Regions from separate parts of the Pseudoalteromonas sp. SR44-8 genome, predicted to be linked through region 3. Evidence: predicted binding sites of a transcription regulator. Region 3 holds the regulator's gene; each other region holds the start of a gene.
The links. The regulator sigma-54, encoded in region 3, starts transcription at its own class of promoters, with help from an activator protein. The targets are predictions, from matches to a motif close to GTTGGCACGNNNNTNGNNT.

Region 1: a site for sigma-54 is predicted at 940-958, ahead of H5183_RS13070 (DUF1328 family protein). Genes of this name have one in related genera too.
Region 2: a site for sigma-54 is predicted at 863-881, ahead of H5183_RS01885 (diacylglycerol kinase family protein). Genes of this name have one in related genera too.
Region 4: a site for sigma-54 is predicted at 1,146-1,164, ahead of H5183_RS12785 (BON domain-containing protein). Genes of this name have one in related genera too.

Annotation. Positions count from the first base shown of each region.
Region 1 is NZ_JACJDS010000023.1:73,402-75,611, forward strand. It holds gene pdxJ (pyridoxine 5'-phosphate synthase) at 1-411, shown strand, start outside; gene H5183_RS13065 (hypothetical protein) at 481-672, opposite strand; gene H5183_RS13070 (DUF1328 family protein) at 727-900, opposite strand; gene H5183_RS13075 (OadG family protein) at 1,422-1,667, shown strand; gene oadA (sodium-extruding oxaloacetate decarboxylase subunit alpha) at 1,678-2,210, shown strand, end outside.
Region 2 is NZ_JACJDS010000003.1:43,509-45,718, forward strand. It holds gene H5183_RS01885 (diacylglycerol kinase family protein) at 1-825, opposite strand, end outside; gene H5183_RS01890 (branched-chain amino acid aminotransferase) at 1,100-2,101, opposite strand.
Region 3 is NZ_JACJDS010000044.1:25,114-27,323, forward strand. It holds gene hpf (ribosome hibernation promoting factor) at 1-286, opposite strand, end outside; gene H5183_RS18375 (RNA polymerase factor sigma-54) at 315-1,811, opposite strand; gene lptB (LPS export ABC transporter ATP-binding protein) at 1,878-2,210, opposite strand, start outside.
Region 4 is NZ_JACJDS010000023.1:16,889-19,098, forward strand. It holds gene H5183_RS12775 (hypothetical protein) at 1-235, shown strand, start outside; gene H5183_RS12780 (hypothetical protein) at 337-528, shown strand; gene H5183_RS12785 (BON domain-containing protein) at 770-1,093, opposite strand; gene H5183_RS12790 (S8 family serine peptidase) at 1,563-2,210, shown strand, end outside.

The sequences.
Region 1 (2,210 bases), on a different contig from region 3:
GACGTTGTTGGTAATCTAGATAAGATTAAAGCCGCGACAGCAAAATTAACTGACGCCGGTATAAAAGTGTCGTTATTTATCGATGCAGACAAAGCACAACTAGATGCAGCTACAGCCTGTAATGCCCCATATGTTGAAATTCATACTGGCGCTTATGCGGATGCGCAAACTGATGCTGAGATACAAAAACAACTTGAGCATATTCATCAAGGTGTAAAGTATGCAGCAAGTTTGGGTTTGATAGTAAACGCCGGCCACGGACTTCATTATCATAACGTGAAACCGATTGCTGCTATGAAAGAGATTTACGAACTAAACATTGGTCACGCAATTATAGCGCGTGCAGCCATAGATGGATTAGATAAAGCAGTACGTGACATGAAGCGACTAATGCTAGAAGCGAGAGCTTAATTTTAACTTCTCTTAAAATGCAAAAAACGACTCAAAAGAGTCGTTTTTTATTATTTGTATCTAACTGGATTAACAGTTAGTTTCTTTAGCGTTAACGCCTTCTTTTACTTCTTCACAGGCGTCTTCTACTTTGTTTTGTACGTCGGTTACAGCTTCATCGATGCGTTCACCGGCCTCTTCTGCATGATTGTCTTCACAACCCATGATAAAAAAACTAGCGAATAAAGCGATCACAGCAGTTTTAATAGTTGTCGATTTCATAATGTAATTCCTTGTAAAATTAATAAATGTGTTGTTATTTAAAATAAATTGTTATCACTTAGGGACATTGCCGCGCAACGCACCTGAAACGAGTGAAATAACTAACAATACAATAAAGATAAAAAAGATAATCTTAGCAATTCCTGCTGCGGCACCTGCGATACCACCAAAACCTAACACTGCAGCAATAAGCGCAATAACTAAAAATGTAATTGTCCAGCGTAACATTGTCGTCTCCTTGGTTTGTTAATTTGTTCAGAGTAAATAATGCCAGTTACATGCCATGTGTTTAAATCCTTTATTATCAATTGGATAGTGTTTATTTTATTTATTTTCATGAATTAGGTGGGAATTATTTACAGCTTTATCTGTAACTTATACTCGGCGTCCTGAAAAATAAATATTTCAGCATGATTTTTTGGTAAGACCAATTTCATGTTGAGTGCTTTTTCATTAATTTAACAGTTGTTGAGTAGTTCGGTTGGTAAGTTATTAAGGTGCAGATTAGATTTCACTTATAAGTTATAGCTATATTCAGTATTTTTATCATCTATATCCTATTAAATTATAGTAAAAAGCAGTGTGTTAACTTTGCTGAAGATATGTTAGCTTTATATTAATTGGTTTTACCAATTTACAAAGTGTTGGACTTGGTCTGTTTCTTTGATATGATTATTGCATAAATATTTAAATAAAGTGATTTTTTACCTATCTTTCGGGTGGGTAAGAATACTCAGGGGGGGGGCAGAATGGATATAGGTCAATTACTTGCTACTGCAGCAAACTTAATGCTCACTGGGATGGTGGGAGTTTTCGTTTTTCTTTCGTTGTTGATTGCAGCAATTACCGCTATGTCTAAATTAGCGAGCCGCTTTGAACAGCCGGTTGTAATGCCAACGCGGACACCATCGATCAAAGCACCCGGTGTACCAAGTGAACACATCGCTGCGATAAGTGCTGCCATAGCTCAGTACAAAAATAAACAAAAACTATAAGGGATGACTTGTGGCTAAATTAAAATTAACAGAATTAGTACTTAGAGACGCGCATCAATCATTATTAGCAACGCGTATGCGTTTGGATGACATGCTACCGATTGCACAAAAATTAGATGATGCAGGTTACTGGTCGATCGAATCATGGGGTGGGGCTACTTTTGATTCATGCATTCGTTATTTGGGTGAAGATCCTTGGGAGCGTATTCGTGCTCTTAAAAAAGCTATGCCAAATACTAAACAGCAAATGTTATTACGTGGTCAAAACCTTTTAGGCTATCGTCATTATGCAGATGATGTTGTTGAAAAATTTGTAGAGCGAGCGCACAAAAATGGTGTTGATGTGTTTCGTATTTTTGATGCGATGAACGATGTTCGTAATCTTGAAACGGCTATTAAAGCTGCGATTAAAGTTGGCGCACATGCACAAGGTACAATTTCGTACACAGTAAGCCCGGTTCATACACTTGATATGTGGTTAACGCTTGCCAAGCAGCTTGAAGAGTTAGGCTGTCATTCAATTTGTATTAAAGATATGGCTGG
Region 2 (2,210 bases), on a different contig from region 3:
GATCATCACTTTTAAGTTATAATAAGCAGATAAACGCGCAACAATTAAATGCTCTTTTTGCTGCCATAACTTAGTGCCGGAAACTGGATTAGCAATTAATACCGCTTTATTTTTGATTAATAACTCACCCTTTCTATGGCGTTTAACTAGTTGACGTAGTTGGTGTTTATTTAAATTAGCGGTTTCGCGTGTTTCTTTTATTTGCGCAAGCACTTGATGTACATCAGCCTCCTTATTTTGACTGAGTAAATAAGCCGCCATCACAAACACCGATCGACCACGACCCAACGCACAATGCACCACCACTCGACGATTATCTTTAATATGATGGGCAATCCAGTTAATCGCTTGATTAAGCTGCGAACGTGTTGGGACTCGATGATCAAGCACAGGGATATTTAAATAGTTTATGTTTTCTTGTGTTGATGACCATTCAAGTCCATCAAATTCACAGGTTACATCTAAAATCGCGGTAATACCGTTATCTTTTAAAGTATCTATATCTGAAGGGAATAACCGACAGGCTAAAAATAAGTGTTCGTTAATTTGTTGTAATGGCGGTACTTTATCGTGCTTTCGGCTCCACGCGTTATAAACTTGTGCCCCCAATAAAAAAGGTATGAAAGCCCAACGAATGTAAAACGGGATAACACCGTTTTCTCGTTTACGAAAAATTTTTGCAATATTAAAAAAATAGGCACCGCTTACCAGTAATAAAGATAAAGCCGTCCAATAGAATAGCAGCGAAAAATAGCTAGGACTAACCTGCCACCCCATAATGATAAATACAATTGCCAATAATAAGTAACTTATTGCGGCCCACATAAACGCTCCTTTTGTCGTTAGTTATACCCAAATAGAAATGCAATCTATGCGCCACTAATAAAATTTCACAGAAATAAATATTCATATATATTTCATAGCATTAAGATATCAACTGATTAGTTTAGTGATACTTGCTGTGTTTACATACGTTATTTTTACACATCTTTGCAGCTAACTTACACAGTTGAAAGTATAGATTATTAAATAACTTAGACCATAAAAAAGCCTAGGTTATAAATAACCTAGGCTTTTTATAAAAACATATCGTTTAACTTTACACGTCGATTTTGGTTAACCAGCCATGGGTGTCTGGTGCTTTACCCCATTGAATATCGTTAAGGGCTTGGCGCAAACGCATTGTCGTTGGCCCTGCTTCACCACTGCCCACTTTGTATTCTTTATCATTATGAATAAAAGTACCCACTGGGGTTAATACCGCAGCAGTGCCAGATAAAGCAGCTTCAGTACCCGGTTTTGCAGCACGCTCAAGTAATTCAGTGACTGTAAAATTGCGCTCGGATACTGTCATACCTAAATCTTTAGCGATGGTTAAAATACTGCTGCGCGTCACGCCATGTAAAAAGGTGCTGTCTAGCGCTTTAGTAATAATTTCATTACCATCAATTAAAATAAAGTTTGCGGCACCAGTTTCTTGTACATCACCGCCTGGACAGAATAGAATTTGGTCGGCTTGATGTTGCAAGCGTGCTGCCGTAATGGGTGCTAATGCGCTAGCGTAGTTACCACCGCTTTTGATCATACCCATGTGTGGGGCACAGCGCATACCATCTTCTTCTAACAATACTCGCAGCGCAGTCGCGCCACCAGCAAAGTAATCACCAACAGGTGATAATAGCACATACAATAATGAACTTAATGACGGCACAGCCGCTTTACCAATTGCAGCTTCAGTACCGATATGAGTTGGACGAATATACATAGAGCCCGGTGGTAACGGCGTTTCATCAGCATATTGGCGAACAATATCAATGATCATTTTTTCAAGCATGGCTCCATCAACTTCAGGTAAACTTAATAAATGCGAGCTTTGTTTCATGCGGGCAATGTTAGCGTCCATACGGAAAATATAAACTGAGCCGTCTTCATGGCGAAATGCTTTTAACCCCTCAAAACATGTACTTGAATAGTGAAGAACATGTGCACCAGCATGAAGTTCAATTTTATCTGACGGAACAACAGAGCTTTCGCTCCAAGCGTTATCAGTAAAACGTGCTTGAATCATCTGCGGCATAAATACGGTACCGAATGCGGCCATTTTAATCTCTCTTATGTGGTCTACTTTTACCCCATTGTATGACATTCATGCACCGTTTAACCATAACTAAAACAAGGCATTTATTGTAAGCAACGGGATTTTTTTGCAA
Region 3 (2,210 bases):
AGTGTCGAGCGTGCTTCTCTTTGTGTTTAATTACTTGACGATCAAGTTTATCGATTAGTCCGTCAATAGCTGCATACATGTCTTGGTGCTCAGTCGAGGCAAATAATTCAGCGCCACTGACATGTAATGTGGCCTCTGCTTTTTGGCTTAGTTTTTCTACATCAAGAATAACATGGACATTGTTGATATGATCAAAATGCCTTTCAAGCTTGGCAAACTTATTGTTTACATAGTCTCTTAATGAATCAGTAATTTCTACGTGACGACCAGTTAAATTTAGTTGCATAAGCATTTTCCTCTTGTGATTTTACGCCTTAAATCAAACTTTTACGTTGATTTGACGGTGGAATAGCCAGCGACTCGCGGTATTTTGCAATAGTCCGTCTAGCTACTTTGATACCTTGCTCTGCCAATATATCTGCAATCTTACTATCACTCAATGGTTTCGCTGAGTTTTCTGCACTGATCAATTTTCTGATCAATGCTCGAATAGCTGTCGAAGAGCATTCGCCGCCGTTCTCAGTGCTTACATGACTTGAGAAAAAATACTTTAACTCAAAAATACCACGGGGGGTATGCATGTACTTTTGTGTCGTTACGCGAGAGATTGTTGATTCGTGCATCTCAACCATTTCAGCAACGTCGTTTAGTACCATAGGTCGCATTGCTTCAGGGCCATGCTCAAAGAATCCCTGCTGTTGTTTTACAATGCAGTTAGTTACTTTGAGTAACGTCTCGTTACGACTTTCTAGGCTTTTAATAAACCATTTAGCTTCTTGCAAATGCGAGCGTATAAATTGGCTGTCAGTGCTTGATTTTACTGAGCGTGACATTGCCGCATATTGGCTGTTCACTCTAATTTTTGGCATGCTGTCTGGATTAAGTTCAACCACCCAGCGACCTTTAATTTTTTTCACCGAGACATCAGGTATAACATACTCTGACTCTTCGCGTACTATAGTATCCGCAGGCTTTGGGTTAAGGCTGTGGATCAGTGTCATTACTTCTTTCAGCTCATCTTCTTTAAGCTTAGTCTTTTTCATCAAAGTGCGATAGTCACGACTAGCTAATAAATCGATATGATCAGTTAAAATCATTTTAGTCTCGCTAATCCAAGGAGTTGCAGGATCAAATTGATTTAATTGAATACATAAACATTCTTGTAGGCTGCGCGCAGCAATACCAACAGGGTCAAATAACTGAATGCGTTTTAACACTGCTTGCACTTCGTCTAGTTCGATTTCTTCTTCGTTATTACCTTGATTTAAGCTCTCTGCGATGTCTTCGCAGCTCAAGGTTAAAATACCTGAATCGTCAACAGCTTCAACAATCGCAATGGCAATAGCTTCATCGGTTGGACTAAAAGGTGTGAGCTGTAATTGCCACATCAGATATTCGTGCAGGGTTTCAGTTGAAGCACCTTGATAAATTGACTCATCTTCAGGCATTGGGCCGGATGACGTATTTGGCGCAGCACTCATGTATTCGTCCCAGGTGACGTCCATAGCCATTTCGTCACTTAAAGTCTCTTTACTTAATGCTTCGCTACTTTCTTGTTCATATTCGCTGGGCTTGTTGTCTGCTGATGCACTAACGGTTAAGTCATCGTTATCTTGTTTTTGTTCGTTTTTACCAGCCGTGTCGTCTGAATATTCATGCTCTTCTAGCTCTAACAATGGATTGCTGTCGAGTGCTTCTTGAATTTCTTGCTGGAGATCCAATGTACTGAGTTGCAATAAGCGAATTGCTTGTTGCAGCTGTGGTGTCATTGTAAGTTGCTGGCCCATGCGCAGCTGGAGTGATTGCCTCATGTATCTCTAACAATCCTTTTATTGTTATCATCGTTAAGTCTAGCAGATACTTAGCCGAGCGTGGCTTTATAGCCTAAATTGCTCGCCCAGGTAAACATCGCGGACTGTTTGGTCGGCAAGTACATGCTCAGGGGTACCTGATGCAATTAACTCCCCATGAGAAACTATGTAGGCTTTTTCACAAACATCAAGGGTTTCTCGTACATTGTGGTCGGTAATAAGTACGCCAATACCACGGTTTTTAAGGTGTTCAATAATCTTCTTTATATCTAACACTGAAATAGGATCAACGCCAGCAAAAGGCTCATCAAGTAAGATAAATTTTGGATTTGCGGCTAAAGCGCGTGCAATTTCAACTCGACGACGTTCACCACCAGATAATGCCATACCTTGGCTGTC
Region 4 (2,210 bases), on a different contig from region 3:
AATTGCTATGTGGCAAATATTTAAAAGAAATTCAAAAGGATTACATTTGTTTTTCTCTGTAGTTTTTCTTTACGTATTTTTATATGCGGGTGATTCACTTATCGTTTCATTAGAAAGTAACGCTGTTTTTTCATTTTCAAATATTATAAATAAAGCTATATATCCATTGTTCGCTGCATGGGCTTTGTATTTTAGCGATGCCAAAGATTTCTTTATTAAACCAACTGAGAGTTAGTAATGAGTAAGTGTAATAATTGTAGTGCCAGTATTTCTTTTATGGCAGTTTTAAACACCATGAATCCCTTGAAAGTAAAGTGCTCAAATTGTAAGGAGCCAGTGCGAATTGATAAGGTTAGTGGCGGTATTGCAGCCCTAATTATTTCATCTATTGCAGTGACTATACTGGCGATGTTTTACGGTTCACCAAACTATTGGTTAAAAATAGTTCTGCCTGTAGTGGTAGCTGCCGAGATCGGATATTTTGGCCTCATTAAGTTTGGTATCGTTAAAATTAAAGCAGTTGAGTAAATCATAAAAATTCATCTGTAGATTAGTGTTTCTCACATTTGTGTTAAACGCATAAAATTGCCAATTAAACTCAGCAGTGAGTTTAATTGCACTAGCGATAACACAACAAAGCAGTTCTATTTCTATTAAATACCTTATTGTGCATTGCGGTGTGTTGGTGATGTTTTTATATGTTGAGCAAGCACAGTAATGCTTATCTTGTCTTTAAATAGTAGAGCCTTGCAAATCAATTTTTAATCTTCTATCTAGCTACTTTAACCTGCATTTTATTTTCAATAATTGCCACACCTTGGGTATTTTCTAAAAACTTTTGTGCCAGTGCGCGTTCAAAGCCGGTTTCGGTTATACCGTACAGGGCTACTTTGTTGCCATTAACGTGCACTTGTAGTTGCGAGAGGTGTAGGTTTGGATTCCTGCGCAGTTTATGAATTATAGTCTGTTGTAATGTCGGTTGAGGAGAAACGCTGCTGATCATAATTGTGCTGGTGGCCGCACTGACTTGTATTGTGCAGGCGAGTGAAATTATACAGCATACTAATGACATAGTTAATTTGAAGCGATTCATGATTCCTCCCATAACGTCTATTATATTTATTTAGTGACTAGTAACCCTAGTGTTACAATATTCATTCCAAGATTAAGTCATTGAAATATATTGATAATTTAAAATTGTTGTAAACTATTTAGGAGTTTTTTACATTCAACTGAGTAAAAAATACGGTAATTTTTAATTACTTTAGATTTATTTGTTCCTTTTTTTGTTTTTTTAGAACAATATGATATAAAATTACCTGTAACATTTATTTTACAAAAATCATTGAACTCAAGTAAATCAAAGGCATGTGGTTTAGTTACTGTATAGCCATCTAATTAAAAATATTTTCTTTAATTACAATAGATTAATTGCTCTACTTTCTATGGATAAACAACTGTACTCGGTTTGTTGACAGCGTTGTCTTTAGGTGTTTTTATTAAATTGATGTGAGTTATTTGTTAATTCAATTCTCTTTAAACTAACATCCAAGGATTTTTAAATGAAAGCGTCGAAAACCCCAACATTCAAAATAACGGCATTAGCGAGTGCTATTTTGTTATCAACAGCTGGTTCTGCAATCGCTGAGCAAGTAGAGTCAGAGCGTTTTATTGTGCATTTATCTGAGCAAACGACTGCTCTACATACTGCGTTTGCTCAAAGTAAAGCGCAGATTAATAATATTAAAGTAAGCTTGATGAGCGATGTTGCTACTCAAGCTAATGTTGAAGTACTACAAAGCTTGCCTGATATTAACGCAATGGCGGTGGTTTTAACGGCGGATCAAAAAGCTCGTTTATTACAAAGTAGCGATGTAGCCAGTATAGAAGTGGATCCAAAGCGTTATTTAATGGCCGAAAGCACCCCATATGGTATTACTATGGTTCAAGCTCAACAACTTTCAGATAACCTAACTGGCAGTCAAAAAGTATGTATTATGGATACTGGCTACACACTAAATCATCCTGACTTACCAAATACAGGCGTCACTGGCAGTGATGGTTATGGCGCTAATGATACAGGTAATTGGTATAACGATGGTAACGGCCATGGTACACATGTTGCGGGTACTATTGCAGCGTTAGGTGGAAATGGTCAGGGTGTTGTTGGGGTTAATTCTTCGGGCCAATTGGGTTTACACATTGTTAAG